2 regions of the Candidatus Ruminimicrobiellum ovillum genome follow, and region 2 is predicted to be linked to the other one. Evidence: riboswitches for the same ligand, from Rfam matches in the RefSeq annotation. Region 2 holds a riboswitch; the other holds the start of a gene.

Region 1 (3,434 bases), on a different contig from region 2:
AATTATATATGTTTCCTGTTTCTTCCTGATATTTTTGTAATGTGTTTCTCATGAAAGTTAACACTTTTATTGCAAAATCTTTACCTTTTTGGCTTGCGATGTTTTCTTTTAAGAAATTTAAGCAGCATTCGTTCATACCGACAACACCGATAGTTGAAAAATGGTTTTTCCAATAGCAACCGAATCTCTGTTTAATGTTTCTTAAATAAAAGCTCATATACGGATAAAGGTTTTGATCCGTAAGTTTTTCCAAAACTTTTCTCTTTGTTTCCAAACTGTTTTTAGCTATTGTCATTAACTTATCTAATTTTTGGAAAAATTCTTCTTCTGTTTTAGATTCATAACCGAGTCTCGGCATATTTAATGTAACAACACCGATAGAACCCGTTAAAGGAGATGCTCCGAAAAGTCCGCCGCCTCTTCTTCTTAATTCTCTGTTATCAATTCTTAATCTGCAGCACATACTTCTTGCATCGTCCGGATCCATATCGGAATTAATAAAGTTTGCAAAGTAAGGAATACCGTATTTTGCCGTTGCATCCCACAACAATTTTAATTCAGGATTATCCCAATCGAAATCTTTGCTTATATTGTATGTAGGGATAGGGAAACTGAATACTCTGCCTTTTGCATCACCTTCGAGCATAACTTCCAAAAATGCTTTGTTTAACATATCCATTTCTTTTTGGAAATCGCCGTAAGTTTTAGCTTGAGGTTTTCCTCCGATTATAACTGCTTCGTCTTTATAATGTTTAGGAACTTTTAAATCAAGCGTTAAGTTTGTGAAAGGTGACTGGAAACCAACTCTTGTAGGAACATTTAAATTGAACAAGAATTCCTGTAATGCTTGTTTAACTTCTTTGTAAGATAAATTGTCGTATGCGATAAAAGGTGCAAGCAATGTATCAAAACTTGAAAATGCTTGAGCACCTGCTGCTTCACCTTGTAATGTAAAGAAAAAGTTAATTATTTGTCCCAATGCCGTTTTAAAATGTTTAGCAGGTTTTGATTCTACTTTACCGGCAACACCTTTAAAACCTGTAACCAATAAATCGTGCAAATCCCAACCTACACAATATACACCTAAAATTCCTAAATCGTGAATATGTAAATCACCTTCGGTATGAGCTTTTCTTATATCGTCGGTATAAATTTTGTTTAACCAATATGCTTTACTGACTTCCGATGATATATAGTTGTTTAAACCTTGAAGGGAATAGCACATGTTACTGTTTTCTTTTACTTGCCAATCTGCTTTAGACAAATATTGATCAACTAAATCTACATTAAACTTAGAAACGATTTCTCTCATTTTTGAGTGCTGATCTCTGTATATAATGTAAGCTTTTGCCGAAGATTTATAAGGAGAATTTAATAATACTTCTTCAACGATATCCTGTATTTGTTCTACGGTAGGATGTCCGTCCGTAATGGTTTCTTGTGCGATACTTAAAACTTTTACCGTTAATTTCGAAGCGATTTTGTCGTCGAACTCATTTGTTGCCTGACCTGCTTTTAAAATTGCCTGTTGAATTTTTTGTGAATTGAATTTTTCTTGCTTGCCGTCTCTTTTTACGATACAATCAAAAACCGAAAGTTGTTCCATTTAAATTTCTCCTGTTTTTTAAATTTTATTTTGACACTTCTATTAATTTTGAACATAATTATGGAAAGGCACCCTGGTTTTCTTGTTTCCATTTGAATTATAAAAAGTCATTCCTCGACAACCTTTATAAATATTATGTATTTGTCGGCAGGTCTTCTGGCTTAAGGGTAATAACCTACTAAACTTTATCTTCCCGCTTAAATTAAGCAGTGACTTTGTTTCAAAAAGTTTTTCGTTCCCTATCACAGCACCGGGAGTGCTTCCGATTCTAACGGAATTTCCTATTAAGTTTTATGAGAAAACACCAACAAAAGATTTCAAAAATTATAAATTGATTATATGTTTTAATTTATGGCTTGTCAATACCTAAAACACAATATATTGATTTTTTATATGGGTTTCGTAACTATATGTAGTGGTTTTTGGTTTGTAATTAAAATTAGTAGTTATTGAAAAAACAAGAAAAGATAAATTAATTTGAACTTTTTACCAAATTAAATTTTACTATCTCGGATTTTGAAAAAAGTCTCATCGGCGGGCCCCACCATCTTGTTCCTGTGGTTACATAAATGTAGGAATCACTGTCTTTATATAAGCCGCAGAAATATTTGTATAAAAAGTATTCGATGATATCAAAAGGCGGAATTTGCCCGGCATGAGTATGTCCGGAAAGTTGTATCGTTATAGGATATTTTTGACTTTCAAAAAACGGGTTAGGTTGATGAGATAAAAATATTACCGGTTTACTGAAATCTATGTTTTCTAAAGATTTCGCAACATTTAAAGGCTTGTAGTTCATTTGTATTGATGTTGGATCGGTGATACCGGCAACATAAAATTTGTCGTCTACTAAAACATTTTCGTTGTTTAAAAGCTTAAATCCTATTTTATCACAAACAAATTCGTAATTTGTTATACCTCTGTAATATTCGTGGTTCCCGCTGACGGCAAAAGTTCCGTATTTGGATTTAAAATCTAAAAGTCCGTACTTTTCATAAGTTTTTGTTATATCCGTATCTGCCAAATCACCTACAAATGCAATAATATCCGGATTTAAAGAATTTGTTATTTCTACGATTCTTTTAACAGTATCATATTTTGTTGTCACATCTATATGAATATCCGATAATTGGACAATTGAAAGTTTGTCTACAGGTAAATTAGGAACTTTTATTTCATATTCTCTGACTTTCGGATCACCGCATGTATTAATTATGGAATAAACGGAAGAAACGGCAATTAAAATTACGGTTATTAATGTTGTGTTGTACCTGAATTTCGGAGTATGTCCGAAAATGAATACTAGGTGAGATATTAACAGATATGTAAGAGATATAGAAAATATTCCGAGCCAAATGTATCCTATTTCCGTTAAAATTTTTGCCGATATTGTCGGACTGTTAAATCTCGATATTTTAAAAGAATATACACTCAAAAAAGTTATTGCAAGATAAAAAATTATAAATATTGTAAGAGCAAGTCCGTGAAGTTTTAAGTCGTGCATAACTCTGTAAATAATGTAAGCATTTCCCAATATATAAATGGATAGAAAAACTATAAAAAACACTATTCTTAATCCTATTTCTTTAACAGACATTGTCTTGCTTTTAGTATAAATTCGGTTGCCGTAGGACATAAATAATCGGGGTACGTCCAAGGAAGTTTTGTGAAACCTTCCTTTCTGTATATTGTCGTAACTTCGGCGTAAATACCTTTAGATAAATATATTCTGTGACTGAAATCTTTTGTTGAAGCAAGAATAACATTTGCCGGTGTAATATATCCCGGATCAATATTTACTATTCTGTTTTTATCTTTGGCATAAGAA
Region 2 (3,434 bases):
TGATATGTGATACGGTAAGCAGAACTGTAATTGCTCCCGTGGAAATTCCGATAGGTGTAATAACAAGCATAATCGGCGGTTTATTTTTTGTTTTCTTACTTTTAAGAAAAGCAGGTAAGATATCTATATGATAAAAATAGAAAAAGTTTCATTATCTTACGATAAAAGAACGGTTCTTGAAGATATAACTTTAAACTTAAAAGAGAAATCTTTTATCGGAATTATCGGTAAAAATGGAACCGGTAAAAGTACATTGCTAAAATCAATAGCAGGGCTTTTAAAACCCGTAAAAGGAAATATTTTCATTGATGATAAAAATGTTTATGATATGAAAAAAAATATTTTGGCAAGGAAAATTTCTTTTATGCCGCAAACGATGCAGTTTGACTTTTCTTTTAATGTTAAAGATTTTATTATGTTCGGGAGATATCCTTACACAAACATGTTCAAGATGGCAAGTGCAGAAGATTTTAAAACAGTTGAAGATGTAATGAAACTTACCGAAACATCGGAATTAGAAGAAAGGAATATAAACGAACTTTCCGGCGGGGAAAGACAAAAAGTTTTGTTGGCGCAGACATTGGTTCAACAAACCGATATTGTTGCACTCGATGAACCGACATCTCATCTTGATATCGGCAGTCAGGCAACAATATTTAAGTTGTTAAAAATGTTAAACGAAAAATATAATAAAACAATTATTACTACCGTTCACGATTTGAATTTGGCAGGAGAATTTTGTTCGGATATAGTTTTTCTTGATGATAAAAAGGTTATCAATTTCGGATCTGCCGAAAAAGTTTTAAATTATAAAGATATAGAAAAAGTTTATGATGTAAAAGTTGTTGTTCATACTAATCCGATATCGAAAAAACCTGTAGTTATACCGGTATACAATTAAAATAACGACAGGTTATTAGGTTATAGGGTTATAAGTTTAGAAAAGCAACAACGACAAAAATAATTTGAAAAATTTAGTTATAAATTGTAAATTATAAATTGTCGTTTTTAGTTCTTTTAAAATTTCTCATTTACAAGCAAAAAAGCCATTCGTTTGAAAAATTTAAAGCCGTGCTCCAACTTAAAAAATCCTAACAACCTAACGAAACGGATTTTTTTCAAACATGTTCGCACTAAAAAGCTTTTTTTATTTATAGCTTTTTGCTCTAAATTTTTCTGCGCTCATAGACGGCTTTAATCATGCTTGTAAACGAAAAATTTAAAGATTTTTTAGCTAATTATACATTGTACATTATAAATTATAAATTGCAGTTATAACGGTGTACGGGAAAGCCGTGAGAATCGGCTACAGTCCGGCTACTGTATTGAGTGCGGTAATTAAATATTTTCACTGATTATCAAAAAATCGGGAAGGAAATATTTGCAGTAAAAACTCTAAGTCAGGAGACCGACCGTTAATCAAAATAAACCCCGAGGAGGTTATTATGAAACAATCGTTTATTATTGACGGATAAAAAATCGCCATACGATTTTTGAGGTATGGATGTATGGAAAGACGGATGTATAGAAAATTTTTGCTATACAAAAATAAGTTTTTTTATGGAGAAAAAATAAAATGAGAAAATTTATAAGTTTATTGGCAGTATTGAGTTTGGCAGTATCTGCATTTACTCAAACAGTAATTGCAGCAGATTATGATGAAGATGAAAACGAAGGAGAAGTCTTTTTGTCTTTAACAAAAACGGCAGAACCGTTAAGCGATTTAACAACAAACTTAACCATTATTACGGAAGAAGAAATTAAAGAAAAAAGTGCAAAAACTTTGGGAGAAATAGTTGAAGATGAAGTAGGTGTTTCTTATAAAGCTTATGGCCCGTTGGGGCAGGCACAATCAATTTCCATGAGAGGTTCCGCAGCAGGTCAGGTATTGGTTTTAGTTGATGGAAGACCTGTAAACGATATAGGAACAGGTGGTGGAGCAGACTTTACGGCAATTCCTGCAAGTATGATAGAAAGAGTTGAAATTATAAGAGGTTCGGGTGCCGCTCTTTACGGAACAGGAGCTTTCGGTGGTGTTATCAATGTTATAACAAAAAAAGCTACACCTTTAACACCGAATGTTAATCCGTATTTTTCTTATGGAACATTTAACACAATAAATGCAGGTATAACAGGGGCTTATGCAAATGATGTTATATCTATATTGATTGCGCCTTCTATGTTGTCTTCAGATGGTTACAGGAAAAATTCATTTTATGATTCAAAAAATATTTTCGGTAAAATCGGTGTAAATTTAACAGAAAATTCCGAAATAATATTATCAGGACAGGCATATAATGCCGATTTAGGAAATCCTGGTTCTTTGACTTATGCATCAGAAACTGCAAAACAATTTGAAGATAATAATTATTTAAAATTGGATTACAATACAAAAATAGAAGATTTTAAGGTTCAAGTTTCAGGATACAATGCGAATTATACAAGAAAAGCTGGTGATATGTATGATGCTTGGGGAGCTTATTTTAGTGAATATAATACTGTAAATACCGGAGTTAAAGGAAACGTTACATACAAAGAAATGTTAACATTAGGTTTGGAATGGGATAAAACAGAATTCAAACAAAAAGATTTAATATATGATACTGAAAAAATAAATAGAAGTAGAGAAAATGCTGCAGCGTATTTACAGGCAATATTAAAATTTGGTGATTTAACTTTAATTCCAGTTGTAAGAGGAGATAAAAATACCGACTATGAAGATGTATTTACACCTGCACTTTCTGCTGTTTATAAATTAACTGATGAAATAAAAGTTTCAGGTAATGTAAGCAAAGTTTGGAATGCTCCGACATTCGGTCAAATTTATGGTGATGATACTTGGTATGCTCCGGCACCTAATTTAAAACCTGAAAAAGGTATATCAAGTGATTTTGGTATTGAATATAATAATGGAACCATAGGTATTGGAGTAACTGGATTTTATATTACCAGTGAGGATTTAATACAAAATATATATGATCTTGAAACTTATAAATATATAGCACAGAATGTGGACGAAGCAAGACAGTATGGTTATGAAGTTGAAGCAAACTATAATATGACAAAAGATATTAAACATAAATTGAATTACACATATTTAAGAGCAGAAGATACAAAAACTCATACCGACTTAATTTATAAACCTATGCATAATTTAAATTATGTAATAACCGTTAAACCTATAAAAGATTTAAAAATATCTGCTGATGTTTCTTATGTTACCACAACATTGTGTGAAACAGGAGACTATTTAAAAGATTATTGTATAGTTAATGCAAGAGCAGATTATCAAATAATGAAATACGTTTCATTATGGGTTAAGGGAAACAACTTAACAAATGATGATAAATATCAATTAAGTTATGGTTATCCGATGCCGGGAATTACGGGAACTGCAGGTATCGATGTAAGATTTTAATTTAATAAAAATAAAA

Evidence for each region. Region 2 has a riboswitch for cobalamin ahead of B2Y85_RS02700 (TonB-dependent receptor plug domain-containing protein). Riboswitches for the same ligand answer to the same signal wherever they lie in the genome.
Region 1: it holds a riboswitch for cobalamin, as region 2 does, so the genes downstream of both, B2Y85_RS06000 (ribonucleoside triphosphate reductase) here and B2Y85_RS02700 (TonB-dependent receptor plug domain-containing protein) in region 2, are expected to answer to the same signal.

What each region holds. Positions count from the first base shown of each region.
Region 1 covers NZ_DGIC01000010.1:317,028-320,461, forward strand. Annotated here, with positions in the region: gene B2Y85_RS06000 (ribonucleoside triphosphate reductase) at 1-1,606, opposite strand, end outside; cobalamin riboswitch at 1,736-1,930, opposite strand; gene B2Y85_RS06005 (metallophosphoesterase) at 2,079-3,203, opposite strand; gene B2Y85_RS06010 (DUF4416 family protein) at 3,185-3,434, opposite strand, start outside.
Region 2 covers NZ_DGIC01000008.1:37,805-41,238, forward strand. Annotated here, with positions in the region: gene B2Y85_RS02690 (FecCD family ABC transporter permease) at 1-131, shown strand, start outside; gene B2Y85_RS02695 (ABC transporter ATP-binding protein) at 128-901, shown strand; cobalamin riboswitch at 1,262-1,431, shown strand; gene B2Y85_RS02700 (TonB-dependent receptor plug domain-containing protein) at 1,577-3,418, shown strand.